2 regions of the Halomonas sp. RT37 genome follow, and region 2 is predicted to be linked to the other one. Evidence: predicted binding sites of a transcription regulator. Region 2 holds the regulator's gene; the other holds the start of a gene.

Region 1 (15,167 bases), 880 kb from region 2:
CAAAGACGTCAGGGCCGTCATCGGCCAGGGCGCCGCCGGCCGGCGCCATGCACAGGGGAAGCGCCGCCAGCGCCATCCGTCGGGCGGGGCCCGACAGCCATCGATTCCAGAGAGTCATCGTGCCATTTCCATGTGGAGGGCGTCCCGCCGGACGCCGATACGTCAGGCCCCTGAGTCAGGGGCCGCCTTGATGTTTTCAGGGCTGATTGATCGCTCAGTGGCTCAGGCGTTCGAGCAGGTTGAGCGTGGCGAAGCCGTCGGGCACCAGACCCTGGTCGCGCTGCCAGGCGCGCAACCCTGCCCGGGTATTGGGACCCATGATGCCGTCCGGGGTTCCCACCTCGTAGCCAAGCGCCTGAAGCCGCGACTGCAGCGTCTTCACCTGAGTACGAGAGAGCGGTTGCTCGTCACGAGGCCAGCCACCCTCGATGCCGGCGCGCCCGGCGATACGGTCGCTCAGCGAGGCCACCGCCAGGGCGTAGCTGGTGGCGTTGTTGTAGCGCAGAATGGCGCGGAAGTTCGGTCCCACCAGGAAAGCAGGACCACGCGCGCCGGCAGGAGTGATCACCGACGCCTCATCGAAGGCCGGCAGATCGCCACCGCCCAGCGGGCTCACACCCAGGCCGGCCCAGGCCGAGGCGCTCTTGCGGGTATCGAGCTCGGTCTGGGCGTAGTCGAACCCGGACGGCAGTTGCACCTCGACACCCCAGGGCTCGCCCTGACGCCAACCGGCACGATCCAGATAGTTGGCAGTCGACGCCATGACGTCGGGGATACTCGCCCAGATATCACGGCGACCGTCGCCGTCTCCGTCCTTGGCGTAGGCCACGAAACTGGAAGGAATGAACTGGGTGTGGCCCATCGCCCCCGCCCAGGAGCCCTTCATGCGCTGCGGTGTGATATCGCCGGCGTCGATGATCTCGAGCGCTGCCATCAGTTCACCGCGTGCAAAGTCTCGGCGCCGACCGTCATAGGCCAGGGTCGCCAGTGCCTCCAGGGTCGAGAAGTCACCGAAGTTCTGGCCGTAGTTGCTCTCGATACCCCAGATGGCGGTAAGGACCTCGGCGGGCACACCGTAGTCGGCCTCGGCGCGGTCGGCCGCAGCGCGATTGGCGGCGAGCTTGTCACGCCCCTGGGTCACCCTGGCGTTGGAGACCGCGGTATCCAGGTATTGCCAGATCGGGCGCACGAACTCCGGCTGGGAGCCGTCGAGTTCGATCACCCGGGGACGGTAGCGCAGGCCATCCAGCGCGCGCGCCAGGGTCGCTTCGCTGATGCCTTCTGCACGCGCCTGATCACGAAAGCCGGCCAGCCACTGATCGAAGCTCTGGGGCTCGGCTGTAGCGGCGGCAGGGGCGGCCTGCCCAGACGCTTCGCCACTGGCGCTGGCGGTGACGCTTGCACCAGCACTGGCATTGGTACCGGCCGCGGCATCGCCGGAGGGGGCGGCGGAGGTACTCTGGCAACCGGCCAGGGTCACCACGAGAAGGGCGGGGAACAATCGGGTCAGCATGATGAAGCAATCCTTGGCGATCAATATGCGGGCATGATGACCCAGGACCCGCTGTCATACCAGCCAGTCAGGCCGCCAGAGCATCGCAAGATGTGGCACCACTACCACCAAGGTGAGAGCCACCCGCAGGGGCAAGAGACCTCATACGGTAGGTCGAACAACGTAGTGAACAGGGCATCGCTCGTTCTTCCCTACACCGGTGCCTCAATGCCCCAGTGCCTCAATGCCCCAGTGCCTCGTAGGAAGACGGCTGCAAGCTCACCTCCTTCCAGTGGCGGACATAGCGTTCATCGGGGTCGTAGCGCCGGCTCTGTTCGTCGATATCGAAGATCCTGGGTTTGGCGTTGCGGCCCACTCCTGCGATGTACTTCCAGTTGCCCCAGTTGCTGGCGACGTCATGGTCGATCAGACAGCGTTCGAACCAGGCGGCGCCGTGGCGCCAGTCCTCCCCGAGATCGTGTACCAGGTAGCTGGCGACGAGCTGACGCGCTCGATTGGAGAGCCAGCCGCTGACCGACAACTCACGCATGGCTGCATCGATCAGCGGCTGCCCGGTAGCGCCCAGGCGCCAGCACTCGAATGCCTGCCCCGGCGATGATGGGGGATCGCCGAACAGCGCTTTGCCTTCCTGGCGTGCCGCCCAGTGGAAGTACTCGCGCCATAACAACTCGTGATAGAAGTGGCGAGATGATGCGTTGGCACCCCGCCGGTCTTCCCATTCTCTCAGTGCTTCGAGGACCTGGGTCGCCGACACACAGCCAAGCGCCAGCCAGGGCGATAGACGGGACGAAAAGCCAGCGCCGATCAAACCATTGCGCGTCTGCTGATAGGTCGCCAGCAAATCGGACTCCCACACGACGTCGTCGAGACGCTGCCAGGCGGGCGCTTCACCGCCGACAAAGGCAAGCCCGGCGCTGTCGGGTGCGTCGTTCAAGGCGTCCGCTTCGCGTGACAATCGCTGCAACGAGGGCAGTCCGCGCGGCGCTCGCTCCGGCCACGCCGGCTGCGTCGCCGGGGCCGGACGACTGTGGCTTCGAGGAGACGCCTCGCCGAGACGACGCCGGAAAGCCGACCAGCTTGCCGGTACCTCATCCAACGTCATCGGCAACGTCTGCGACGTCCACAGCGTGCCCGCACCACGACGCTCCAGTCGACACTGCCTTGGCAGGCAGCGTGCCAGACGCTCAAGCTGGTCGTCCCCGCCTGCTGCCTCGCTGGCCACCACCCGTGTCACCTGATACTGCTCGGCCAGCCGGGCGACCAGCGACACCGGCTCGTCCACCGCCACCAGCAGGTCGCTACCCTTCTTCAACAGCGTCCCACGCAACTCCTTGAGACACTGCCACAGAAAGAGCAGCCGACGAGCGCCGATACCGGCCACGCCGTCTGCCGATGTGCCATCAAGCAGCGCCTCGTCGATCACGAACACCACCAGGCGCTCGCTGACCGAGGGCGCGATGTCCAGCAAGGGGTTGTCGGCCAGCCGCAGTTCCCCACGCAACCACACCAGCTCTGTTTCCATGTCACGCTCCCGACAGGCCTGAGGATTCGCGGCACGCGCCCCGTGGGCACAGATCGTGCGCTACCGACGGAGGCATTGCCCTACTGCATAGCGATAATATATAGGCCTTGTACACTACATGTACAATTTTTAGAGCGCCTACGGCTATCACGTTGAATCCGCACGGGGCAGCGGTCCGTCCATCTTTCGGGTAAAGTGGGTCGGCGCTTCAGGGTGAGCTGATCAACACCCCTGGCGGTAGGCCAAGGCATTGTGAGGGCTCGTGTTTTCAGACCATCGCGGCGCTCACCACGTTCAAGGACAGGCAGGATGACCGACAGATGACTTTGCTATGGATTCCCTTGCTCCCCCTTCTCGGTGTGCTGGTCCCCGCATTGACCGGATCTAGAGGCCGCCCTCTTTGCACCCTCGCCACGGCGGTCCTTCCCGCCATTGCCCTGGCCATGACCCTGGCCCAGCTACCCGCCCTGGGTGCCGGCGATATCCCTCGGGTCTCCCTGAGCTGGGTGCCCCAACTGGGGCTGGACCTGGCCTTTCGCCTCGATGGCCTGTCACTGCTGTTCAATGTGCTGATCCTGGGCATCGGCCTGCTGATCATCCTGTACGCCCATTATTATCTGGACGCCAGCGAGAACTACGCCCGCTTTTACGCCTACCTGATCCTGTTCATGGCCTCCATGGTGGGCATCGCCATGGCCGACAACCTGCTGGTGCTGTGGTTCTTCTGGGAGTTGACCAGCCTGTCATCCTTCCTGCTGATCGGTTTCTGGTCACACCGCTCGGAGGCGCGCAAGGGCGCGCGCATGGCGATGACGGTCACCGGCGCCGGTGGCCTCGCCCTGCTGGCGGGCTTTCTGCTGCTGGGCGATATCGTCGGCAGTCTCGACATGCAGGTGGTGCTGGAAAGCGGCGAGACGATCCTGGCCGACCCGCGCTACCCGCTGATGCTGGTCCTGGTGCTGCTCGGCGCCTTCGCCAAGTCCGCCCAGTTCCCGTTCCACTTCTGGCTTCCCCATGCCATGGCGGCACCGACTCCGGTGTCTGCGTACCTGCACTCCGCCACCATGGTCAAGGCGGGGATCTTCCTGATGGCGCGCCTGCATCCCGCCATCGCCGGCAGCGAGCTGTGGTCGGCCATCGTGACCGTGATCGGTATCGTCACCATGGTGTATGCCGCCTGGTTTGCTCTGATCAAGGCGGATCTCAAGGGTATCCTGGCGTTCTCCACCGTCAGCCATCTGGGCCTGATCACCGTACTGCTGGGCATCGGCAGTCCCATGGCGGTGCTGGCGGCGCTGTTTCATATCCTCAACCACGCCACCTTCAAGGCCGCACTGTTCATGTGTTCGGGGATCATCGACCATGAGGCCGGCACCCGCGACCTGGCCCGGCTGGGCAAACTGGCCAAGGCGATGCCGGTCACCTGCGTGGTGATGAGCATCACCGGCGCCGCCATGGCGGGCGTGCCGCTGTTCAATGGCTTCATCTCCAAGGAAATGTTCTTCACCGAGGCCCTCGAGACCCACGCCTTCGGCGGCCTCAGCCTGGTGCTGCCGGTACTGGCCACCATTGGCGGCGTGCTGTCCGTGGCCTATTCCGCGCGGCTGGTTCACGCGGTGTTCTTCTCCCCTCCGCGCCACGCGCCGCCCAAGACGCCGCACGAGCCGCCCCATCTGATGCGAGCTCCGGCGGAGCTGTTGGCGGTGCTGTGTATCCTGGTCGGCCTGTTCCCGGCGCTGATGGCCACCTGGCTGATGGCGCCTGCGGTCGAGGCGGTGCTGCTCGAGCCGCTGGAGTTCCACCTGGCCCTGTGGCACGGCTTCAACCTGCCGCTGGCGATGAGCGCCGTGGCCCTGGTCGCCGGCGTCATCACCTATATCCTGCATCGCAAGATTCGCCAGTTCGTGCGGGACTTCCCGCCGCGTGATGCCAGCCGTATCTTCGAGGGTGTCATCCAGTGCATCGGCGATCGCGCCGAGCGCATCACCGAATGCGTCGACAACGCCTCGCTGCAGCGCTTCATGACCCTGCTGCTGACCGCCTCCCTGGTGGTCGGCGCCATCGGTCTGGCCCAGATGGATACCCTGACCGGGGCCAAGGGCAACCAACCGGTGGACAGCGTGCTGCTAGTCGGCGCCCTGCTGCTGGTGTTCACCGGCATTGGCACCGCCATTACCCATCGCCATCGTCTGATCTCGCTGCTGATGCTGTCGGTGGTGGGCCTGCTGGTATCACTGACCTTTGCCCGCTTCTCGGCACCGGACCTGGCGTTGACCCAGCTATCGGTCGAGGTGGTCACCATGATCCTGCTGATGCTGGCGCTGTTCTTCCTGCCCCAGAAGACCCCTCGGGAATCCACCCCGGCGCGGGCGCTGCGCGACCTGGTGCTGTGTACCGGACTGGGCGGAGTGATCGCCGGACTCAACTACACCGTGTTGACCCGCGACACCGAAAGCATCTCGGACTTCTTCCTCGACAACAGCGTGCCCGGCGGCGGCGGCCACAATGTGGTCAATGTCATCCTGGTCGACTTCCGTGGCTTCGACACCCTGGGCGAGATCACGGTGCTGGCGATCGCCGGTCTCGCCATCTTCAAGCTGCTCAACCGTCTGCGCCTGTTCATGCCTCACAGCGACAGCGAGGGACGCATCTGGGCACCGGACCGCTACCCGATGATTCTGACCACCATCTCCCAGACGGTACTGCCGCTGGCACTGCTGGTGTCGGTGTTCATCTTCCTGCGCGGCCACAACCAGCCCGGTGGCGGCTTTATCGCCGGCCTGATCACCGCGGTGGGATTGATCCTGGTGTACATGGCCCGGGGCGTTGCCTGGACCCAGAAGCGTCTCGACTTCCCCTACCAGCCGGTGGCGATCCTCGGCGTCGGTGTCGCCGCCCTGACTGGCTTCGGCAGCTGGCTGTTCGGCGCACCCTTCCTGACCTCGTCCTTCGGCCATTTCCATATCCCGCTGATCGGCGATATCGAACTGGCCACCGCGATGCTGTTCGATCTCGGTGTCTATCTGGCGGTGGTCGGTGCGACCCTGATGATCCTGGCCAACCTGGGCAAGGTGACCACCCCCCACCGTCCGGCCAAGGAAGACCATGACGCGACGGAACGCGGCCTGCACCGCACCGACGACCCCACCCCCGACGGCAAGGAGACCGTGTGACATGGAAATGCTCTATGCCATAACGACCGGCGTGCTCGCCGCCAGTGGCCTGTATCTGATGCTGCGCGGCCGAACCTTCCCAGTGGTGGTCGGTCTGACGCTTCTCTCCTACGCCACCAACCTCTTTCTGTTCTCCATGGGCGGACTGACCACCGGTGGTTCCGCCATCATCGACGGCAAGAGCGACTACAGCGATCCGCTGCCCCAGGCGCTGGTGCTGACCGCCATCGTCATTGGCTTCGCCATGACCGCCTTCGCGGTGATCCTGGCGATGCGTGCACGGGGCGACATGGGCAATGACCACGTGGACGGGCGCAAGGCCGAGGACAAGGAGGAGCGACGCTGATGTCCCACCTGATCGTGATGCCCATCGTGCTGCCGCTGGCAGCAGCGGTGGCGCTGCTGCTGACCCGATTCGGCAATGCCACGCTCAAGCGTGGTCTCGGCCTTGCCACCACCCTGGCGCTGCTGGTGATCAGCGTGATGCTGCTGCGCCAGGCGGCCAGCGGCGAGATCCAGTACTACGCCCTGGGCAACTGGCAGCCGCCCTTCGGCATCATCATGGTGCTGGACCGGCTATCGGCGCTGATGCTGTTCGTGACCTCGATGCTGGCGGTTGGTGCGGTGCTGTTCGCCTGCGGCGGCGACGACGAGAAGGGCAGCAACTTCCACGGCCTGTTCCAGCTGCAGCTGATGGGAATCAACGGCGCCTTCCTGACCGGCGACCTGTTCAACCTGTTCGTGTTCTTCGAGGTGCTGCTGCTGGCCTCCTACGCCCTGCTGGTCCACGGTGGTGGCAAGGCGCGCATCCAGTCGGCGGTGCACTACGCCGTGCTCAACCTGGCCGGATCGGCGCTGTTCCTGTTCGCCGTGGGGCTGCTGTACGGGGCTACCGGCACCCTCAACATGGCGGACATGGCCCAGGCGGTGAGTCAGCTGCCGGGAGAGCGTCAGGGCATGGTCGTCGCCGGCGCTCTGCTGCTGCTGGTGGTATTTGGCCTCAAGGCGGCGGTACTGCCACTGTATTTCTGGCTCCCGCGGGCCTACGCCAGCGCGCCGCCGCCGGTGGCCGCCCTGTTTGCGGTGATGACCAAGATCGGCGTCTACGCCATCCTGCGGGTCTACTGGCTGGTCTTCGGCGACCAGGCAGGCCCCCTGGAGGCGCTTGAGCAGAGCTGGGTGTGGTGGCTGTCGCTCGGCACCCTGGCGATTGCCGGTGTCGGCGTGCTGGCCGCCCGCGACCTGCGTCTGCTGGTGGCCTATCTGGTGCTGGTATCGGTGGGCACCCTGCTCGCCGGCGTCGGCATGCGCTCCCCCGAGGCGGTATCGGGCCTCCTGTTCTATCTGGTGCACACCACCCTGGTCACCGGCGGGCTGTTCCTGCTGGCGGACATGATCGGCGTCCAACGTGGCAAGGCCGGTACCCGCCTGGTGCGCGGCCGGATACCGCGCAACGCCACGGCGCTGGGCCTGATGTTCCTGATCGGGTCCATGGCGGTGGCGGGCCTGCCTCCGCTGTCCGGGGCGCTGGGCAAGGTCATGCTGATGAACGCCGGCGACAGCGCCCAACGTCTATGGTTCTGGCCTCTGCTGCTGGCCACCGGCCTGTGCGCCATTGTGGCGCTGTCGCGGGCAGGGTCCACCCTGTTCTGGCGCAGCCAGGCCAGCGATGACGGCGATTCGCTGTCCCCCTGGCAGTGGGCGGGCACCGGCTGGCTGCTGGCATCGTCGCCGTTGCTGGTGATCCTGGCCGGCCCCCTGGCCGGCTACACCGAGGCCACCGCAGAACAGTTGAGCGACCCGCAACCGATGATTCAGGCCGTTCTGATCGATCAGGGAGACGCCCAATGAACCGACGCACTCGCTCACTACTGCCGACACCGCTGCTCAGCCTGCTGCTGCTGGTCGTGTGGCTGTTGCTGGTCAACACGGTCTCGGTCGGTCACCTGCTGCTTGGCGGCTTTCTGGCCGTGCTCATCCCCTGGCTGACCTACCCCTTCTGGGACATGCAGCCCGGTGTAAAGAAGCCCTGGAAACTGCTGCGCTTCTTCTTCCGGGTGATCGGTGACATCGTGGTGGCCAACATGCAGGTGGCCTGGATCATCATCAATCCCTGGCGCCGCACTCGGCCCCACTTCGTCGAGTATCCGCTGATGCTCGAGGAGCGATTCACCATCACCCTGCTGGCCAGCACCATCACCCTGACCCCAGGGACGGTGTCGGCCAACCTGCGCATGGACGGCAAGACGCTGCTGATCCACGCTCTGGACGTGCGTGACGAACAGACCCTGATCCGCACCATCCGCGAACGCTACGAGCAGCCGCTGAAGGAGATCTTCGAATGCTAGACACCGCCTTGACCATCAGTTTGGCGCTGGTCTGCCTGGCGCTGCTGCTGAACCTGTTTCGCCTGACCGTGGGCCCGGACATGCCCGACAGGATCCTGGCGCTGGATACCATGTACGTGAACTCCATCGCCCTGATCATCCTGATGGGAGTGTGGCTCAACTCCAAGACCTACTTCGAAGCCGCGCTGCTGATCGCGCTGCTCGGCTTCATCAGCACCATTGCCGTCTGCAAGTATCTGCTGCGCGGCGATATCATCGAGTAACTTCGGGAGAATTCCATGTTCTACGTCATTCTCGAGGGGCTGATCTCGGTGCTGCTGATCGCCGGCGGGCTGTTTGCCTTCATCGGCTCGCTGGGCATGGCCCACCTGCGGGACTTCTACATGCGCCTGCACGGCCCGACCAAGGCCACCACCCTGGGCATGGGCTGCATCCTGTCCGGCTCCATGGTGTACTTCAGCGCCACCCAGGAAGGCACCCACCTACAGGAGATGCTGATCACCCTGTTCCTGTTCATCACCGCCCCGGTAAGCGCCCACATGCTGGCCAAGACTGGCCTGCACCAGCGCCTCAAGTATCTGGACAAGACCCGCGGCAAGCCGCTCGAATTCCGTGAGGAAGAGGTTGGGGATAAGCCGGTGCCCCACCCCGACCGAGACTAAAAGCCTAGCTTCATGCAAGCTGGATACGAAACGGGCAGCCCATGGGCTGCCCGTTCTGTGTCTGGCTATCGTGGCGCGAAAGGCCGAGCGATCAGATCCAGCCGCCCAGTTCGCGCTTGACGATATCGGCCAGCACCGCGATATGGTCGTCGCGATCGTTGAGACACGGAATGTAGATGAAGTGCTCGCCGCCGGCCTCCATGAAGGCGTCGCGGATCTCTTCCTCGATCTCTTCCAGGGTCTCCACGCAGTCGGCGCTGAAGGCGGGGGACAGTACGGCGATACTCTTGTGTCCCTGACGCGCCAGCTCCGCCACCTTGTCGACGGTGGCGGGGCCCACCCATTCTTCAGGCCCGAACTTGGACTGGAAGGCGGTGACCACTTCGTCCTCGGCGTGCCCCAGCCGTTCGCGCAGCAGCCGAGTGGTCTTCCTGCACTGACAGTAGTAGGGGTCGCCTTCCTCCAGAAAGCGCTTGGGTACGCCGTGATAGGACGCCACCACCACCGAAGGCTGGTGCGTCTCGTTCTCCAGGCGTTCGCTGACCGAGGCGGCCAGGGCCTCGATGTAGCCCGGCTCGTCGAAGTAGGCCGGCACCGTTCGCACCGATGGCTGCCACTTGCGCTTCATCAGCTGACGGAAGAACTGATCGCAGGCGGTGGCGGTGGTGGGCGAGCCGTACTGGGGATACAGCGGGAAGAACAGGATACGCCGACATCCCTTCTCCTCCAGCTCCTTGAGCGCCTTGTCGGTGGAAGGATTGCCGTAGCGCATGCCGAAGCTGACCTCGATCGAGTCCCCCAGCTCAGCGCGCAGCCGCGTCGACAGCTTCTCGCTCTGGCTTCTGGTGATGGTCAGCAATGGACTCTCGTCCTTGTCGGTGTTCCAGATGCTGCGATAGGCCGCCCCGGAAGCAAATGGCCGGCGACTCAGGATGATCAACTGCAGCAGTGGCTGCCAGAGCCATCGCGGATAGTCGACCACTCGCTGGTCCGACAGAAATTCGCTGAGATAGCGGCGCATGGACCAGTAGTCGGTATCGTCCGGCGTACCCAGGTTGGCGACCAGCACGCCGATCTTTTCACGTGCGACGGCGGGGTGGTCGACCGGCGCCTGCTCCGGGCGATGGGCCTCCACCACTGAGGGGGGAACGGACTGATCCATGAAGGTGACTTCCTCTTGGTAGCGAATGCACAAAGCCTATCACCGGTGGGTATCAGGCTCGAATGAAGTGTTACTATGAAGAGGATTTGTACAATTTTTGGTGAATCCATGTCCAGATCCTTGATCCTGATCACCGGCGACCAGTTGAGCCTGGACCTAGGACTCTTGCAGACCGCTGGCGACAACGACGTCGTCGCGCTGTGCGAGGTCGCCGAGGAAGGCCGCTACGTGCCGCATCACCCTCAGAAGATCGCCATGATGCTGTCGGCCATGCGCCACTTCGCTGCCACTCTTCGCGACAAGGGCTATCGTGTCCACTACAGCGCCCTCGATGATCCGGACAACGCCCATGGCCTGCTGGCGGAGGCGGAACGCCTCGCGCAAGCCTACGACTGTTCGCGGATTGTCACCACAAGGCCCGGCGAATGGCGGCTGCTGGATGCCATGGAGCGCCGCCAGGGCGGGATACCCTGGCAATGGGTCGAGGACGACCGCTTCTACTGCACGCCTGGTGAATTCGGCGACTGGTTGTCCCATCGCCGGCAGCCTCGCATGGAGGGCTTCTATCGACTGATGCGTCGCCGCACCGGCCTGCTGATGGAGGGCGATGAACCCATGGGCGGCCAGTGGAACTTCGACAAGGACAACCGACGACCCCTGCCCCAGCACTACACGCTGCCCAAGCCTCCCCGCCACACCGTCGACGACATGACCCGTGAGGTGCTGACACTGGTGGAGGAACACTTCGATGAACACTTCGGTCGTCTGGATGGCTTCCACTGGCCGGTCACCCGACGCCAGGCGCTGGTCGATCTCAGACACTTCATCGATCACCTGCTGCCGAGCTTCGGTGACGTCCAGGACGCCATCAGCGACAGCGATCCCTTTCTCTTCCACTCGCGCCTGTCCGCTCCCATGAACCTTGGCCTGCTCAGCCCGAGAGAAGTCTGCGAGGCCGCCGAAACCGCTTATCTCGAGGGGCATGCACCGATCAATGCGGTGGAAGGTTTTATCCGCCAGATCCTCGGCTGGCGAGAGTACGTCAGGGGCATCTACTGGACCCGTATGCCGGACTACAAGAGCTATAACGCCTTGCAGGCCCGCAGGGGTCTACCCCACTTCTACTGGAGCGGTGACACCGACATGCGCTGTCTATCCCGCGCGATTGGCATGACCCGGGACAACGCCTACGCGCACCATATCCAGCGTCTGATGGTGACCGGCAACTTTGCTCTGCTGTGCGACGTCAGCCCCGAGGCCCTGTGCGACTGGTACCTGGCGGTCTACGCCGACGCCTGCGAATGGGTCGAATTGCCCAATACGCTTGGCATGGTGTTGCACGCCGACGGTGGACTGATGGGCTCGAAGCCCTACTGTGCGTCAGGCAAGTACATCGATCGGATGTCTGACCATTGCCGCCACTGTCGCTATGACGTGAAAAAGACCCTGGGCGAAGACGCCTGTCCCTTCAACAGCCTCTACTGGGACTTTCTCGAACGTCACGCCGACACCCTGGCGAGCAATCCTCGCATGAAGCTGATCTATGGCTCGCTGCGCCGCATGAGCGATGACAAGCGCAGCGCCATGCGCCGCCAGGCCACGTCCTTTCTCGACAACCTGGCATGCGAACCGAGCTACGGTCAGGGTCCCCACCGCGACGGCTATCGACCTCAGGGAGCGAATCCATGAATCGGTTCGAGACACTCGCCACACCGCTTGCGCTGTTTCATGATGGTCAGTGCCCACTATGCCGCAAGGAGATCGCCTGGCTGAGGCGGCATCCGCGCAGCCGGCTGATCCACTTTATCGATATCCGCGACGACGATTTTTGCGCCGAGGCCTGGGGCCAGCGCTTCGATGACATGCTGGGCAAGCTGCACCTGCGCGACGCCACAGGTCGCTGGTTCATCGGCATGGATGCCACTCGCGCATTGTACGCGACGCTGGGTCATCGCCGTTGGGTGCAGCTAAGCAGCGTACCCGGTTTGCGTGGACTGCTGGACATCGGCTATCTGGGCTTCGCCCGACTGCGCCCCTGGCTAACAGGGACTCAAAGGAAGCGATAAGGCAGGTCGACACCGCCAAGGGCCCTGGCAGCTTGCGCCAGGGACTTGTTCGGTGAACGTGGGTACATCAGTGGCAAGGCAGAGACGGCGAGACTGCCGTCGAGAGGGTTCCAGCACCAGGGTGGTGTGGAACGATGTCACTCAAAACACCAGGGGCATACGTGAGGCCAGCGGTTCGGCATAGTGGGCCTCGCGACCGATCACCTCGTCGTGGGCCACGTGCTGGACCAGGTAGGCGCGGTGGATACCGGCACGCTTGAGCTCCAGGTAGACGTCGTCCAGCGAGCGGAACAACACCGGCTTGCCGCGGCGGCAGAGCATCTTGCGGGCACCTTCCACGTCTTCCAGTTCGACCTGGTAAAAACGGCTGCCGGCATGGCCGATCACGCGAATCTCGAAGTTGTCGTGGCGGCCGACAAAGGCCTTGAGATCATTAATTTCCATCGTATCTTTCGCCTCTTTTCATCCTGTCGCGACGGGGGTCCTGTGGCCCCCGCCCTCCTTATGTGACGACACTACGGCGACGAGCGTGCCGATGATATTTCGGCAGACCATGACGCTCGTTTCATTTCCCTGTGCCGCGCATGTGACTCTCTGATCATGGCACAGCCTGGGCCCTTCGGGTGACATTCCCGTGACGGTGTGAAGAATTTCTCTGATCTGGATACATATTGGCCGTTTCGCGCGCACAGCGGGTTAAACGACCTCCATGATCGCGGCGGAGAAAAGGGGGTCTTCAGCGGCAGGCAGCGCCTTTGCGGGAGGAAGTGGAGAGCTTGAAGGAGGGAAAACGAAGGCCCGCGACACGAATGCTCGCGGGCGACGGATCCGGCGGTGAGACTACTGGTAGTCGGAGGGATCGATGGCCTTGCCGAGGGAGTTGCGGTCGACCCAATTGCCGGCCTTGGTCTCCTTGTAGCGAAACACCACCTTGTCGCCGATCTGCACCGGCAGCTCGGAGTCTTCTGTCTGGTAGCTGTAGTCCACGCCGTCCACTACCAGGTGATAGCGATACAGATCGGGCATGCCGAGCCATTCCTTGAACGGGCCTTCCCGTTCCACCGAGGTCAATTCGCCACGGGCTTCCAGCTTGGGCGCGCGACGGCGATTGCCGCGTCGAAATCCGCCTGCCATGTCAGGTCTCCTTCACTGTGTCTGTCGAAATCGCAAGGGGCGGCATTATACGAGCCCGTCGGTCAGGCTCAAGCACGTTTATTCGCCGAAGGTATCACCGTAGCTGTCCGGCGCCAGATCCTCGAAGCGGGTGTACTTGCCGATAAAGGCCATGTGCACCGTCCCGATGGGACCATTACGTTGCTTGCCGATGATGAATTCGGCGAGCCCCTTGTTGTCGGGATTATCCGGGTTGTAGACCTCATCACGATAGACGAAACCGATCAGGTCGGCGTCCTGCTCGATGGCCCCGGATTCACGCAGGTCCGACATCACCGGACGCTTGTTGGGGCGCTGCTCCAGCGAGCGGTTGAGCTGCGACAGCGCAATCACCGGGCAGCCGAACTCCTTGGCAAGCCCCTTGAGCGAGCGCGAGATCTCCGAAATCTCGCCGGTACGGTTGTCACCGAACCCCGGCACCTGCATCAACTGCAGGTAGTCGATCATGATCATCGCCAGGTTGCCATGCTCGCGCACCACGCGACGCACCCGTGAGCGCATCTCGTTGGGCGACAGCGCAGCGGTGTCATCGATGAACAGTTGCTTGTCCTTGAGCAGGTTGACCGCCGAGGTCAACCTCGGCCAGTCCTCGTCCTCGAGCTGACCGGAGCGCACTCGGGTCTGGTCGATACGCCCGAGTGACGACAGCATGCGCAGCATGATCGAGTCCGCCGGCATCTCCATGGAGAACACCATCACCGGCTTGTCGCTGGACACCACCGCGTGCTCCACCAGGTTCATGGCGAAGGTGGTCTTGCCCATGGACGGGCGGCCGGCGACGATCACCAGGTCGGAGGGCTGCAGCCCGGAGGTCATGTCATCGAGATCGCGAAAGCCGGTCGACAGGCCGGTCATCTCGCCTTTCATGTTGAACAGCTCGTCGATGCGATCGACGGCCTTGGTCAGCAGTTCGCTCATGCCGATGGGGCCGCCGGCCTTGGGGCGATCCTCGCTGATCTGGAACACCAGCCGCTCGGCCTCGTTGACCAGCTCATCGGCAGGACGCCCATTGGGGCTGAAGGCGCCGTCGGCGATCTGGTTGGCCGCCTGGATCAGCTTTCTCAGGGTGGCGCGTTCGCGCACGATGTCGCCGTAGGCGCGGATATTGCTGGCCGAGGGAGTGTTGCGGGCCAGCTCCGCCAGGTAGGCGAGCCCGCCCACGGTGTCGAGCTGGTCGCGCCCCTCCAGGGCCTCGGACAGGGTCACCACGTCCAGCGGACGGCTCGACTCGGCCAGCGCCACCATGGCGTTGAACACCAGGCGATGCTCGTAGCGATAGAAGTCGTCGGCCACCAGCCGGTCGGCGATATTGTCCCAGGCCTGATTGTCGAGCATCAGGCCACCCAGCACCGACTGCTCGGCCTCCACCGAGTGCGGCGGAACCTTCAGCGCCGCGGCTTCACGATCGATGGTCTGGACGTCACTCATGCGCTTGTCTCTTCGCTGTTGTTCACGGCGCCATGCCACTGGATCCAGGCTGTGTCCGAAAAGTCGACGAGCGCAGCCACTCTCCAGACAAGCCTTAGTCTACCCGAAGCCGGGTCCGTC
Region 2 (15,167 bases):
TACGGCGTTTTTGCACAACGGTGAGCTGGTGGAGTACGGCCCGACCGACACCCTGTTCACGCATCCGCGCCTGAGGCGCACCGAAAACTACATCACTGGACGCATGGTGGGCTAGCGTCCCGTCCCATGCTTCTTCAGGAGACCTTCATGGATATCACCAGCGATACCCACAGCCAGCACATCTCGAGGCAGTTCAATCATGAGCTCGAGGAACTCAAGACCCACCTGATGGCCATGGGTGGCCTGGTGGAAAAGCAGGTGCAGGATGCCGTCAGTTCGTTGCTCGACGCCGACTCTGCACTGGCCTCTCGTGTGGTCGACAACGACCGTGCGGTCAATGACATGCAGGTCAAGATCGACGACGAGTGCACCCGCGTGCTGGCACGCCGTCAGCCGGCGGCCTCGGACCTGCGACTGGTACTGGCGGTGATTCGTGCGGCGTCGGATCTCGAGCGCATCGGTGATGAGGCCAGCAAGATCGCGCGCAACGCCATCGAACTGGTCGACGGCAACAACGGCACCCGCGGCTTCGTCGAGGTGCGCAATATCAGCGAGCACGTGCGTCACATGATGCGTGACGCCCTGACCTCCTTCGCGCGTTTCGACACCGAACTGGCGATGCAGGTGGTGCAGGAAGACGAGCGGGTCGACAGCGAGTATCAGAGCGCCATGCGCTCGCTGATGACCTTCATGATGGAGGATGCGCGTTCGATCTCTCCGGTACTGGGCATCATGTGGATCCTGCGCGCGCTGGAGCGTGTCGGCGATCACGCCAACAACCTGGCCGAGTACGTCATCTATCTGGTCAAGGGCCTTGATATCCGTCACATCGCCCCTGACGACCTCAACCAGGAACTGCTCGACGACAGCAGCACGTCTTGACCTCGACGCCCTGAGCGGCGTCAATAGGCCGGCCCCGTCAGGGTCGTTGCCTGCACTCTGAGCATCGGGCCATCGTCGAGACGATGGCCCGATGTCGTTGGGGCACTGTCATCTTCAGCCACTGCCAAGGATCGATGTCATGCTGAATGCCCTCGAGGCGGTCCGCCGCGGAACCCGCCTGGTCTATAGCCAGGGCCTGCGTCGTTATGTGTTTCTTCCCATTCTGGTCAACCTGCTGGTCTACGCCGGCATGCTCAGCTACGTGCTCGGTGAGTTCGGTGGCTGGCTCGATAGCTGGATGGCCATGGTGCCGAGCTGGCTGGAATGGCTCGACTGGCTGATCTGGCCGTTGTTTGTGGTCAGCCTCGTGCTGATCGTGTTCTTCAGCTTTACCCTGGTTACCCACCTGATCGCCGCCCCCTTCTACGGCTTCCTGGCGGCCCGGGCCGAGGTCGAGCTGACCGGCCGCGAGCCCATCGATGATCGTGGCTGGCTCAAGACCGGTCTCGACGCCCTGGGCAGGGAGCTGTTGAAGCTGGCCTACATCCTGCCGCGCATGATCGGGCTGTTTATCCTGAGCTGGATTCCGGTGATCAACCTGATCGCGCCGCTGTTGTGGGCGGCCTTCAGCGCCTGGGTCATGGCGATCACCTACCTCGACTACCCGATGGATAACAACAAGGTCAGCTTCGCCGATATGCGCAAGCGCCTGTCGGCGCGCTGGTGGCCGAGTCTCAGCTTCGGTGGCCTGGTGACCTTGATCACCTGGATCCCGCTGGCCAACCTGTTTCTGATCCCCGGGGCCGTGGCCGGCGCGGTGCTGATGTGGGATCAGCACTATCGGCAGTTGCCGGTGGTTCGGCGTTGAGAGGCACTTCCTGTGGACGTATGGCGTTGAGCAGCACTGTCGGTGCTGCCGATAATGGTGCGGCGTCAAAAGGGGATAGCAGGGAGTGGCCATGACGGCGCTGTTGCCAAGTCTTTTGCTCTATATCGCGGCGGCGCTGGCCGAGATCGCCGGCTGCTTTGCGGTGTGGCGCTGGTGGCGAGATGACGCCTCGGCATGGTGGCTGCTGCCCGCGATGGCGAGTCTGATGGCCTTCGCCTGGCTGCTCAGTCAGATCGATGCCGACTACGCCGGGCGTGCCTTTGCCGCTTACGGGGGCGTCTACATCGTGGCGTCACTGGGCTGGCTGTGGTGGGTCGAGCAGCGCCTGCCGGATCGCTGGGACCTGATCGGGGGCGCGCTGTGTCTGGTGGGTGCCGCGGTCATCCTGCTGGGGCCCAGGAGCTGATGGGAGCACGCTCGGTTCGTTCTGGCGGGGCCTAGTGCACAGCGCCTGCGCGGCCGAGCGCCACCGGGTCGGCCGCTGCCAGCCGGCTCGAGGGAAAGATGCAGCGGAAGGTTGCGCCCTCGCCGAGCCGGGAGTCGATATCCAGGCGTGCCTCGTGGCGCAGCAGCACGTGCTTGACGATGGCAAGCCCCAGACCGGTACCACCGGTGGCGGTGCTGCGGCCCTTGTCGACCCGGTAGAAGCGTTCGGTAAGGCGTGGCAGGTGCCTCGGATCGATGCCTTCGCCGTCGTCTTCCACCTCGAGGCAGGCGCCTTCGCCGTAGGCACGCCAGCGTAGCGTGATATGGGCGCCGTCACCGGCGTAGCGCACCGCATTGAAGGCCAGGTTGGAGACCGCGCTGTGCATCTCCTTCTCGCTGCCGGTGAGGCTGCGCGATTCTTCGACGACGACCTCGATCTGCTGGCGGCCGCCTGACAACGCCTCGGCGTCGCGCTTGACCGCCTGCAGCAGGGTGGTGGGGTCGAGGCGAACGTGATCGCTGCCGCCCTGGTCGTTCTCGAGTCGTGACAGCAGCAGCAGGTCGTTGACCAGATTCTGCATGCGGCGCGTCTGGCTCTGCATCTGGGCGACCCCCTTGCCCAGGCGCTCCGGCAGCATGCCGGCCATGTCGCTGTAGGTCTCCAGGTAGCCGGTGAGCACGGTCAACGGCGTGCGCAGCTCGTGGGAGACGTTGGCGACGAAGTCGCGGCGCATCTGTTCCAGGCGATGCAGACGGGTGATATCGCGGGCCATGACCAGGCGTTCATCGTCACCGTACAGGGTGATCTGGAACTGCAGGATCATGTTCTCGTCGATGGGGGAGGGCAGGCTCAGCGGTTCGCGGTAGTCACGGGCATTGAAGTAGCCGACGAAGCGCGGGTCGCGCAGCAGGTTGGTGATGTGCTGGCCGCGGTCCAGCGCCGGCTTCAGGCCGAGCATGCGCTCGGCGGAGCTGTTCCACCACTCCAGGTCGCCGTGGCGATCGAGCATCACCACGCTGTCGCGCATTGCCTCGGATGACTCCTGGATACGCTGGAGGGTCGAGCGCAGGCGGCGCTGGGTGATCCGCTGGCCCTTTTGATAGCGATAGAGGCGATCGAACAGCTCGCCCCACAGGCCACTGGCGGTGGGAGGTTCCTGCTGGGGGCGGTGGGTCAGCCAGTCGTGCATCGCGTGCAGGTTGCGCAGGTGATAGCTGAGCCCAAGCGCCAGGCCCAGGCCGATGCCTACGCTGGACAGCGAGAAGGGCCAGCCCAGCAAGGCGCCGAGACCCACCAGCACGGCCAGGCGCCAGACTTCTCGTCTCCACAGACGACCCACGTCAGTTCTCGGCTCCGTTCACCTCATCCCTCCTGGTGCTGCGTTGCGTCGATGGCTCGCTCAGACCTTGGCCGAAAAGCGATAACCGGTACCGCGTACGGTCTGGATCAGTTGCTGATGGGGTTCCCCCAGGGCCTTGCGCAGGCGGCGGATATGCACGTCGACGGTACGTTCTTCCACGTAGACGTTGCCACCCCAGACCTGATCGAGCAACTGGCCACGGGTGTAGGCGCGCTCCTGGTGGGTCATGAAGAACTGCAGCAGGCGATATTCGGTGGGGCCCATGTCCAGTGACTTGCCGTCGACGCTGACGCGATGGCTGACCGGGTCGAGCTTGAGGCCTTCTACCTCCACCGGGTCCTCGACGCCCCGCGGAGTGGCGCGTCGCAGCACTGCCTTGAGTCGGGCCACCAGTTCTCGCGGCGAGAATGGCTTGGTGATGTAGTCGTCGGCGCCGGCTTCGAGACCCTGGATCTTGTTGTCCTCCTCACCCTTGGCGGTGAGCAGGATGATCGGCAGCTCTGCGGTGGTTTCCTCGCGCTTGAGCCGGCGGGCCAGTTCGATGCCGCTGGTGCCCGGCATCATCCAGTCCAGCAGCAGCAGGTCTGGCTGGTCATCGACGATGATGGCGTGGGCGGCCTGAGCATTGTCCGCCTCGAGCACCCGGTAGTCGGCCATTTCCAGCGCCACCGCGATCATTTCGCGGATCGGGGCTTCGTCATCGACGATCAGTACGGTCTTGGCGGTCATCCCGGGAGCCTCTTGGTCAGGGTCTTACACTCGACGGTGACAAATGACACCACGTCAATGTGACAATTAGATGACATTGTATCCATTGTCGAGCGACCGAGACGGGCATTTCCCTCACCCGAGGGAGGGGTAGAGGCTCAGTCCGAGTCCGGCGAACAGCAATAGGCCCGACCAGTGGTTGTTGAGAAAGGCCTGGAAGCAACGGTCGCGGTCACGGCTCTTGATCAGCCGCTGCTGGTGGACAAAGGTCGCGCCCATGGCCAGCCAGCCGAGCCAGAAGAAGCCGCCCAGCGCCAGCAGGCTGCCGGCCCAGGCCAGCAGCCCCAGGGTAGCCAGCTGCAACAGCGCAATGATACGGGTGTCCCAGCGGCCGAACAGTACCGCGGTGGACTTGATGCCGATCTTGAGGTCGTCGTCGCGGTCGACCATGGCGTATTCGGTGTCGTAGGCCACGGTCCACAGCACGTTGGCGGTAAACAGCAGCCAGGCGACCATCGGGACTTCGCCGAGCACCGCGCCGAAGGCCATCGGAATGGCCCAGGAGAAGGCTGCGCCCAGCACCACCTGGGGGAAGTGGGTGTAGCGTTTCATGAAGGGATAGCTGGCGGCCAGCACCGCTCCGATCAACGACAGCCACACGGTAAAGCCGTTGGTCAGCCAGACCAGCGCGAAGGCCGATCCCAGCAGGTACACGAACAGCACCTTGGCCTCCCGCTCACTGATGCGGCCGGTGGCCAGCGGTCGGTTCTTGGTGCGTTTGACGTGGCCATCGAAGTGGCGATCGGCGTAGTCGTTGACCACGCAGCCCGCCGCCCGCATCAGGTAGACGCCGGCGACGAAGATCAGCAGGGTGTCACGGGCCGGAATGCCCTCGGAGGCCACCCAAAGCGCCCACAGGGTCGGCCACATCAACAGCCAGGTACCGATGGGGCGGTCCAGACGCATCAGCGCCAGAAAGTCGGGAATTCGGTTCAGGTATCCAGGGGGACGCAGCAGCGAACGATCCATCGGTCTCTCTCATGCTCTGGCGCAGGTCAGGCGAAAATGAGGCGTAAGCCGGGCAACAGTCGCTCCTCGGAGAAACATCGCCGAGAAGCCTTGGCGCAGCCTAGCGCGAGCCGACGGCCATGACCAGCCAGGCGGCTCGCTCCGAAGGTGGCGACGGAAGGGCGATGGCGGGGTGACAGCCGGTGAGCGACAGCTAGTCAGCCGGTGGCAGAGGCCGACAGCGACAACGCTCGGCCCATGGTCGGCATAAAGCTCTCCTGCACCAGCAGCACCCAGCCGCTGTGACGAAATACCGAGCGGCGTTGCCACAGTCCGGTATAGCCGTGGATCGGCCTGGTGTTACGGCCGATCTGAATGGCGCTGCGCTCGAGATCGGGCTGGCGAAACAGCCAGCTGCCGAGAGAGGTCTCGCCGAGGCCTTCGAAGGGAGCGTCGTGACGCTCGACGATCGGTGCCACGCTGCGCGCCACCACCCAGGGCTCCTCGTCCACGCACAGGGCGACCTCGCGCAGCCAGGCCTGCTCGTCGCTGGCCAGGCCCAGCACGTGGGCCTCGTCAGGCCACGGCAGGCCCTTGGCCTCCGCCAGCAGGCGTACGCGAAAGTGCCCGGCGCCTGCCGCCTCGATCAGGCGTTCTGTCAGGGAGTCCCGCGAGGCCAGCCAGGCGTGCCAGTCAGCGGGCACCGCGATGCCACCGGAGGCCAGCGACACCCAGCCGGGGTCGACGATATCGGCCGCGTCGGCATTCGGCGAAGCGGCTGTGGCTGGCGCGGGATTACCCGGTTCGGACCCCGAGCGCTCCCCCAGGGAGCGGAATGTGGAAGGAAGCTGTGTCATGCGGCCTCGGCAGGGCTGTCGTCACCGGAGGGCGGTGCTCCGGTCGGTCGGCGCATAGTGTACCATGTGGCCCAGCACTCACCCGCTGGTGTGGCCCCGTGCGGGCCGGCCCAGCTTCAACAGCGACCGCCCGGCGGTCGTCGGCAGAGTCGAAGGAAGCGATGCAAGGACCCTTGACCATCATCGGTACCGGCATGGCGGGCATAGGCCTGGCACGCCAGGTGCGGGCGCTGGACGCCCACCGACCGATCACCCTGATCAGCGCCGACTCAGGCGATGACTATTCCAAACCGCTGCTGTCCACCGGCTTCGCCAAGGGCCTGGCGGCGGATCGGCTGGCCGCGCGCTCGGCGCTGGAACTGGCCGATCAACTGGGCGCGGTGGTACGTCCCCACACCAGGGTCGATGCCATCGATCTGGCGTCGCGCACCCTGAGCCTGGGCCAGGAACGCCTGCCCTGGTCGGATCTGGTGATTGCCACCGGTGCCAGCCCCGTGGCGCCCTTCGAGATTCCCGATGCCCTGGCCGGACGGGTGTTCTCGATCAATGATCTCGACGACTATCGGCGTTTTTCGGCAGGCCTCGAGGCGCTGGGGCGCCCGGCTCGGGTGGCCATCGTCGGCCTCGGACTGGTCGGCTGTGAATTTGCCAACGATCTGCACGCCGGTGGTCATCGCGTCTGCCTGGTCGGCCCTGAACCCTCGTTGCTGCCCAGGTTGCTGCCACGGCGGCTGGGTCAGACCCTGAGCCAGGCCTTCATCGAGGCCGGCATCGACGTCATCCATGGCCGTCTGGTGAGCAGGCTCGAAGGTGCCGGTGGTGACATCGGTGTGCACCTCGACGACGGCCATGAGCTGGAGGCGGATATGGTGCTGGTGGCCACCGGTCTGAAGCCGCGCTCTCGGCTGGCGCGAGAGGCCGGTATCGCGACAAATGGTGATGCTATCGTCGTCGATCGCTACCTTAAAAGCTCCGATCCTCGTGTTCATGCGCTGGGTGATGTGGCCTCGGTGGATGGCGTCAATGCCATGTACGTGCAGCCGCTGCAGGCTTCGGCCAAGGCGCTGGCTGCGACCCTGTGTGGTCGTCCCACCCAGGTGCGTTACGGGCCCTGGCCGGTGCTGGTCAAGACGCCGCTGCTGCCGGTGGTGGCGCTGCCGCCGATGACCGACAAGGTGCATTGGCGAATCGAGGCTGACGGCGAGGATATCAGCGCCCTGGCCGAGGATGACGAAGGGCGTCTGCAGGGCTTTGCGTTGACGGGAAAATGCGTTCGTCGGAAAGTCGAACTGGCGCGGGCGGCACCGCCGTTGCTAGGCTAGGTTCGTCAACGGCGCGGGTTGTACGCGATACAGCCGTCGTTGAAGGTGCCACCGAGGCAGGGCAATTCTATCGGCGACGACCGCCACGACGTGTGGCTGGCCGGTGTCGTATCGCCGGTTTCGTTCCGATGGAAGAGGCAAGGTCCCGTCGGCGGTGGCTCTCGCTAGTCGAAAGACAGTCAGGAAGCGCTGAGCGCACCGTGATGTTCATCGTCGTGGTCAACGATCCTGTTGTCACGGCGCAGGGCCGGGGACTGCCCGTGTGGACACTCGGACAGTGTTTCCATAACAATGATGCCGGTGTCACGGCACCGGAGTATCAAGCCAAACCAGGAGGGCTGTATGCGCAAGCCAGAACTCGCCGCGGCGATTGCCGAGCGTGCCGATCTATCCAAGGACAAGGCCAGCCAGGTGTTGAACGTCATCCTCGACGAAATCACCGGTAGCGTGTCTTCCGGCCAGGACGTGTCGTTGATCGGCTTCGGCACCTTCACCGTGCGCGAGCGTGCCGCCCGCACCGGCAAGAACCCTCAGACGGGCCAGCCGCTGAAGATTCCCGCCAGCAAGACAGTCGCCTTCAAGCCCGGCAAGGGGCTCAAGGACGCAGTCGCCCGCTGAGGTGACGACTACCACCGCCTGTCCTCCAGGCGGTGGATCGATATCGCGGCCCGGTAGCGGGCCGCGCCTACCCGTCGACCGGTGAGGCAACATGACCCTGAGACTGATGCTGTGGCTGCTGGGCGTCATGCTCAAGCGGGCCTTCAAGCGCAAGGCGCGATTCCGCGAACGTCTGCAAGACCGGGGTGGGCTCGACTGGGGCATCGCCACCGAAGATCTGTCCATCGCGCGCCACTATCGCATGCGCCCCACGGGGATCGAGAGTCAGCGTGGACTGCCGGTGGATCTCGATCTGGAACTACGCTTCCAGGACAGTCAGACCGCGATCAAGGTACTCCGGCGCCCCTCCCAGCGCACCTTCCTCGATGCCATGATGGCCGGCCAGCTTCGACTGGTGGGCGACGCCCAGGATCTTGATCGGCTGCAGCGTCTGCTCAAGCACCTGTGAGGCACACCTGATCCATACCCGGCCCACACCTGGTCTACACCCGGTTCACACCTGGCCATAGCGGCCGGCTTCCTCGCCCAGCCAGCGCCTGATCAGTGGCCTGCTGGCCTCTGCTGCCTGCTCGAGCAGGGCATCGGCCAGTGGAGTGATGCGCGGCAACAGGTCGGCATCACGCTCCAGGTCGGCGATCTTCATCTGGGCCAGCCCCGTCTGGCGGGTGCCCAGCACCTCTCCGGGGCCACGAATCTCGAGGTCCCGCTCGGCGATGCGGAAGCCGTCGGTGGTCTCGCGCATGACCGACAGGCGCTGTTTGGAGGACTCCGATAGCGGCGGATGGTAGAGCAGCACGCAGTAGCTCTCGGTACTGCCGCGCCCCACCCGGCCACGCAGCTGATGCAGCTGCGATAGCCCCAGACGTTCGGGGTTCTCGATGATCATCAGGCTGGCGTTGGGCACGTCGACACCGACCTCGATGACCGTAGTGGCAACCAGCAGGTCCAGCTCGCCGCTCTTGAAGGCGGCCATCGTCTCGGCCTTCTCGGCCGCCTTCATGCGCCCGTGGACCAGGCCGACGGCCAGGCCCGGCAGAGCCTCGGTCAGCTCCTCGTGGGTCACCTCGGCGGCCTGGCAGGTCATCGCCTCGGACTCCTCGATCAGGGTGCAGACCCAGTAGGCCTGGCGGCCCTCGTCGCAGGCCGAGCGGATGCGCTGAATCACCTCGGGCCGGCGTTCGTCCGGCACCACAGCGGTGGTCACCGGGGTACGCCCGGGCGGCAGCCCATCGATCACCGAGACGTCCAGGTCGGCGTAGGCGCTCATCGCCAGGGTGCGAGGAATCGGGGTGGCGGTCATCACCAGCTGATGGGGCGTCAGCCCGCCCTGTTCGCCCTTCTCGCGTAGCGCCAGACGCTGATGCACGCCAAAACGGTGCTGTTCGTCGATGATCGCCAGGCCCAGACGAGAGAACACCACATCATCCTGGAAGATGGCGTGGGTGCCGACGATCATGCGCGCTCGACCGTCGGCGATGGCGGCCTTGGTGTCCAGGCGCGCCTTGCCCTTGAGCTTGCCCGACAGCCAGGCCACGTCGATGTCCAGCGGCGCAAACCAGTCGCGGAAGGCGCGGTAGTGCTGCTCGGCCAGCAGTTCGGTGGGGGCCATGATGGCGGCCTGGCAGCCGCCGGCGATGGCCGTCAGTGCCGCCATCGCCGCCACCACGGTCTTGCCCGAACCGACGTCGCCCTGGACCAGACGCAGCATTGGCGCGGGCCTGGCCAGGTCGGCTCCGATCTCGTCGAGCACGCGACGCTGGGCGCCGGTCAACGAAAACGGCAGCTGGGCCAGAAAGCGAGTCTTCAGGCTGCGACCGCTGGGCAGCTCCGGCGCGCCGTCCGACTGAATGCGCAGGCGCACCTCGCGCAGGCTCAACTGGTGGGCCAGCAGCTCTTCCATGGCCAATCGCCGGGTGGCCGGGTGATGCCCGTCGCTTAGCGCCTCGACGTCGCTGTCGGGGGGCGGATGGTGCAGGGTGGCGAGGCTATCGTGCAGCGAGGCCAGGCCGAAGCGCTGACGCAGGTTTTCCGGCAGGTAGTCCGGCAGCGCCTCGGGGGTTTCTTCGAGCAGCGTCATGGCCTGATCGATCAGCGCCCGCAGACGTGCCTGGGCAAGCCCCTCGGTGGTGGGGTAGATCGGTGTCAGGTGGTCTTCCACCGGCGGTTCACTGCCACCGATCAGACGATATTCCGGGTGGTAGATCTCCAGACCGGTCGCGCCGGCGCGGGCCTCGCCAAAGGCACGCACCCGCACGCCGGGGCGAAACTGCTGCTGCTGCGCCGGCGAGAAGTGGAAGAAGCGCAGGCTGAGGATGCCGCTGCCGTCACGTAGTCGTACCAGCAGGCTGCGGCGGCGACCGCGGACCACGTCGGCGGCGGATACCTCGCCCTCGACCACCGCCTCGTGTCCCCCTCGCAGGGTGGCGATAGGGGTGATCCGGGTGCGGTCCTGGTAGCGCAACGGCAGGTGAAACAGCAGGTCCTCGATTCGCTCCACCTTGAGCCGGGCCAGCTTCAGGGCCAGCGCCTCGCCGACCCCCTTGAGCGTCGTGACCGGGTCCGCCAGCCCGCTCACGGAGTCTCCGATTCGGCGGCGCGGCAGCGCGCGATGGCTTCGGTCACCGCATCGATGGCCTTGGGCCGGGGAAAGCTGGCGCGCCAGGCGATCGCCACGGTACGTCCGGGGGGATCCGTGAAGGGGCGGCTGATCAGCATGCCGCTCTCGTAGTGGCTGGTGCCGATGGCCGAGCGTGGCAGCACCGTGATGCCGAGTCCCGAGGCCACCATATGGCGGATGGTCTCGAGTGATCCGCCTTCGGCGGTGAGGGTATTGTTGGGGCTGTTGAGCTTGTGGCTGATCGCCGGGCACGCCTCGAGGATCTGGTCGCGGAAGCAGTGGCCTTCGCCCAGCAACAGCAGGCGTTCATCGAGGAGGTCTTCCTTGGCGATGGTCTCGCGCTCGGCCCAGGGATGCTCCGCCGGCAGCAGCACCTCGAAGTCTTCCTTATAGAGCGGCTTGGTGACGACGTCGGTCTCGGTGAACGGCAGCGCCACGATGATGGCGTCGAGCTCGCCATTTCTGAGCTTGCGGCGCAGCCCGCCGGTAAAGCCTTCCTCGATGTACAGCGGCATCTGGGGCGCGCCGCGGGTCAGCTCCGGGATCAGGTGCGGGAACAGATAGGGCCCGATGGTATAGATCGCACCGATACGCAAGGGGCTTGCCAACTGGTCCCGGCCGGCGGTGGCCAGTTCCTTGATGGCGCTGCTTTGCTCCAGTACGCGCTGGGCCTGTTCCACGATCTTTTCGCCGAGGGGTGTGACCTGTACCGTGGACTTGGAGCGCTCGAACAGGGCAACCTCCAGCTCCTCTTCCAGCTTCTTCACCGCCACCGAGAGGGTCGGCTGGGAGACGAAACAGCGCTCGGCGGCGCGGCCAAAGTGGCGCTCCTGAGCCAAGGTTACGATATAGCGGAGTTCTGTTAGAGTCATGATGGTGCCGATCGGCATCCTCTATCCGGGGTATTGATCGAGGCGCCAGACGCTGGACGCGCGGGTCTCCGGGCCGGAGCCTCATAGGGATTTTATATCAGGGGGACGCGGTAAAGGTGAAGACAACGACACTGATTGTTGGTTGTGGCGACATTGGCATAACGCTGGGACGCGAGCTGCTCGCCAGTGGACACCGGGTGATCGGCGCGCGTCGCCGGCCCGAGTGCCTGGCGGATTCGGGTATCGAAGGCGTCAAGGTCGATCTTGCCGACCCCGAGACGCTGGCTGAACTGCCCGATGCCGACATCCTGGTCTACGTGGTCAGCGCCGACCGCTTCGAGGAGGAAGCCTATCGCGCCGCCTACCCCGAGGGCCTGAAGGCGGTACTGGCGACCATGGCCACCCGTGACAAGGCGCCTCGCCACGTGTTCTTCGTGTCCTCCACCAGCGTCTACGCCCAGCGCGACGGCGAGGTGGTGGACGAGACCAGCCCGGCAGAACCCACCGGTTTCTCCGGTGTGCTGATGCGAGAGGCCGAGCAGGCGTTGATCGAACATGATCTGCCCGGCAGCGTGGTGCGTTTCTCCGGCATTTACGGCCCTGGGCGTGATCGCCTGATCCGCCAGGTGGGCGAGGGCCGCATCGCGCCGGCGTCACCGACTATGTACTCCAACCGCATCCACCGCGATGACTGCGCCGGGGTGCTGGCCCATCTGATCGGCAAGGCGCTGGAGGGAGCCACCCTCGAGCCCCTGTACCTGGCCAGTGACACCGAGCCGGCCCCGCTCAACGAGGTAATGACCTGGCTGGCGAAACAGCTCAAGGTGGAATGTACCGAAACCATTCAGTCACCGCTGCGTCGCAGGGCCAGCAAGCGCTGCGACTCCAGCCTGCTGATCGACAGCGGGTATCGCTTCCGTTACCCGACCTTCCGTGACGGCTATACCCAGGTGCTGAAGGAAGGCGGTTTTCTCAAGGCCGGCGTGGTGGAGTAAGGCCGGCGTCGAGCACCGGATCGACGAGGGTTTCAAAAGGACCGACAGCGCAAGGTCCGACAGCGCATGGCCGGCAATGGAAAACTGCCGGCCAGTTAGCAGAAAAAGCCCGCAACAAGGTTGCGGGCTTTTTCTTATCGACTTTTTCTTGCGGACTTTTCTTGCAGGCTTTTTCTTGCGGACTTTTTTTGCGGTAGTGGCAGCGCGGGGGCGATCGCTTGCCCCGCCTCGTTCAGGACGAACGGGGAGTCATCGCTAAAAATGGCATGACAAGATCGTGCAGCGCACGTCTTGTCCGATAAAAGCGTATTCGTTTTGGTGTCTCGAGTGCGCCGAATGCATCGCCAGGGTCTGACCCTTGTCGGTCACATCCCGCAAGGCTTCAGTAGGCAAGGCGCCAGTTGAGCGCATACAGCTCGAAGCCATCGTTGGGCTCCTTGATACTGGCGTTGGAGTAGTGGGTGGCACTGATCGAAAGATCGCCGTAGGGGCCCATCCGTAGACCCAGGGCGAGACGATCCTCGAACTGGAAGGAGCTCCCCAGATCACGGTCCTCGATATGGGTATCGATAAAGGCCGAGGCACCGATGCCACCTTCCACGAAGACGTGGTCCCAGCTGTAGCGCAGCGCAGGACGCAGGTAGAAGGCCTGGTTGGCGCTACGGTCGTCGCCTTCGAACAGGATCACCCCGGTGCCCAGGCGCAGGTCCAGTGAGGGATGATAGCGACTCAGGTCGAAGGTCCAGTCATAGCCCAGATCCAGTGCCCCGGTGCCCTCGCTGGTGGAGCCGAGGCCGAGGGTGGGGCCTGCCGTGGCGGTAGAGGCGAGTCCCATGAGCAGGCAGCAGGCCAGCGGGCGGGCGAGTGAGGTAGTCATGGCGATTCCCCTATCCTTGTTGTGTCCTCGGGTCGTGAATCCCGCTGGCCCGAGCGCTGTTCGTTATTGTCTTTTGCAAATGGCTTTCGACACCGGCATTCGCACTCGTGCCACTGTCGCGTCTTGCCCGGATATCGATGATGCAGATGTGCTGCAATACGCTAGTCCCGGGTCCCACCATCGTTCGTGATTCAGGTCACATTCTTCTGCATAGCCGTGAGGTTTCTGCACAGCGGAAAAGCTCTTGTCGATAGGCCAACCCCAGGTAGATCGGTCAACAGGCAGACCCTCCGGGTGTACGAAAGGTGGTGTTCCTGTGCCTGGCCGGAGCCTACGCTCAAGGGTGCCACTATCGGTCAGATGGCAGAGCTACCCATACCGAGTTATCGACTGGTTGCGAGCGTGGTATATCGGCTGCCTTCATGACTAATTGATGACTGTATTAGTTGAATTGAAGTATAAGGCCAGCAGAAACAATCTTCTGATAAAGGTTGTGCTGATTGAGTCATCGCACTACGCAGTAACGATACATGGGGACGAAATTGCTGCGGTTGGTGGGGCAGGCCCCATCGGGTGAGCTGTTGCGACAGGTCGCTCTGCAGCTTGAGAAGGGAGTCGGGGGGAGAGGAAGGACCGATCCAGGCGATGCCGGGCCGGTGGAAGTAGCCTACGTGGTCGAGGGTCAGCCGACCGGGCGCACAGGGGTAGCGCTGGACCCAGCGACGCAGCTTCAAGGCGGTGGTGTCGCTCTGCTCACCGAGGAAGGCCAGCGTCAGATGAAGGTTGTCGTCGGGGATGCGGCGCCCGCCCAGTTCGGCGTGCAGCCGGTCGGCCAGCCCGCCGAGGCGTTGGCGCAGCGCAGTCGGCGGCGTGAGCGCAAGAAACAGTCGCATCCCCGGATTGCCCAGGCAGGGAGCGAGGCCGGAAATCCAGACGCCTCGGACCCTGACCTCAGGCTCCGTCCATCAGTCGCCGATGACCATCACCGCCTCGGCTTCGAACTGGGCGCCCTTGGGCAGGGCCTTGACGCCGACCGCGGCACGCGCCGGGTACGGCTTGGTGAAGACCTCTTCCATCACCTTGTTGACGGTGGCGAAGTTGTCCAGGTCGACCAGGTAGAGGTTGAGCTTGACGATGTCCTGCAGCGAGCCTGCGGCCTCTTCACACACCGCCTTGAGGTTGGTGAAGACCTGGCGCGCCTGGGCCTCGAAGTCGTCGGAAACCAGCTCCATGGTGGCCGGGTCCAGCGGAATCTGGCCAGACATGTAGACGGTGTTGCCGGCCTTGATGGCCTGGGCGTAGGGGCCGATGGCGGCGGGCGCCTGGTCGGTGTTGATGACAGCCTTGTTGCTCATTGTTGACTCCTGATGTCGTGTCAGCGGCAAATAGCAACACCACCACCAGGGCCGTCATCGGGATGACGGCCCTGGCGTCGGGGCTCAATTGCCAAGTCGAGAGATCTTGCCGATATGCGAAAGGTTACGCAGTCGTTTGATGATGCGTGCCAGATGGGTCCGATTACGCACAGAAAGTGTCAGATTGACGATCGAGAGACGGGCGTCACGCTCCTCGATGCCGATGCGCTCGATATTGGCGTCGGCGTCGGTGATCAGGCCGGCCAGCTCGGCCACCAGGCCGCGACGACTTTCGACCTCGAGGCGCAGCGCCACGGGGAAGTCCTCGTCGATGGTGTCCGACCAGTTGAGCGTCAGCAGTTTCTCCGGGTCGCTCTTCA

What was found. Region 2 encodes PhoB, which activates phosphate uptake and scavenging genes when phosphate is short. Its sites were predicted from a motif close to TGTCATANNNNTGTCANA; they were not measured.
Region 1: NFG58_RS03695 (DUF6482 family protein) is a predicted target of PhoB. The motif match lies at 13,069-13,086, and genes of this name have one in related genera.

What each region holds. Positions count from the first base shown of each region.
Region 1 is NZ_CP098827.1:804,109-819,275, reverse strand. Features, by position in the region: gene NFG58_RS03755 (RimK/LysX family protein) at 1-49, opposite strand, end outside; gene NFG58_RS03750 (lytic murein transglycosylase) at 215-1,513, opposite strand; gene NFG58_RS03745 (DASH family cryptochrome) at 1,734-3,035, opposite strand; gene NFG58_RS03740 (monovalent cation/H+ antiporter subunit A) at 3,356-6,208, shown strand; gene NFG58_RS03735 (Na+/H+ antiporter subunit C) at 6,210-6,554, shown strand; gene NFG58_RS03730 (monovalent cation/H+ antiporter subunit D) at 6,551-8,059, shown strand; gene NFG58_RS03725 (Na+/H+ antiporter subunit E) at 8,056-8,556, shown strand; gene NFG58_RS03720 (K+/H+ antiporter subunit F) at 8,550-8,819, shown strand; gene NFG58_RS03715 (Na+/H+ antiporter subunit G) at 8,835-9,218, shown strand; gene hemH (ferrochelatase) at 9,310-10,380, opposite strand; gene NFG58_RS03705 (cryptochrome/photolyase family protein) at 10,489-12,069, shown strand; gene NFG58_RS03700 (DUF393 domain-containing protein) at 12,066-12,446, shown strand; gene NFG58_RS03695 (DUF6482 family protein) at 12,588-12,890, opposite strand; gene NFG58_RS03690 (hypothetical protein) at 13,287-13,580, opposite strand; gene dnaB (replicative DNA helicase) at 13,659-15,047, opposite strand.
Region 2 is NZ_CP098827.1:4,853,722-4,868,888, reverse strand. Features, by position in the region: gene pstB (phosphate ABC transporter ATP-binding protein PstB) at 1-115, shown strand, start outside; gene phoU (phosphate signaling complex protein PhoU) at 148-882, shown strand; gene cysZ (sulfate transporter CysZ) at 1,022-1,750, shown strand; gene NFG58_RS21260 (YnfA family protein) at 1,842-2,177, shown strand; gene phoR (phosphate regulon sensor histidine kinase PhoR) at 2,209-3,537, opposite strand; gene phoB (phosphate regulon transcriptional regulator PhoB) at 3,598-4,287, opposite strand; gene ubiA (4-hydroxybenzoate octaprenyltransferase) at 4,402-5,295, opposite strand; gene NFG58_RS21240 (chorismate lyase) at 5,493-6,131, opposite strand; gene NFG58_RS21235 (FAD-dependent oxidoreductase) at 6,293-7,453, shown strand; gene NFG58_RS21230 (HU family DNA-binding protein) at 7,796-8,071, shown strand; gene NFG58_RS21225 (hypothetical protein) at 8,163-8,519, shown strand; gene recG (ATP-dependent DNA helicase RecG) at 8,565-10,646, opposite strand; gene NFG58_RS21215 (hydrogen peroxide-inducible genes activator) at 10,643-11,560, opposite strand; gene NFG58_RS21210 (SDR family oxidoreductase) at 11,677-12,555, shown strand; gene NFG58_RS21205 (acyloxyacyl hydrolase) at 12,938-13,432, opposite strand; gene thpR (RNA 2',3'-cyclic phosphodiesterase) at 13,816-14,325, opposite strand; gene NFG58_RS21195 (RidA family protein) at 14,398-14,787, opposite strand; gene NFG58_RS21190 (RelA/SpoT family protein) at 14,872-15,167, opposite strand, start outside.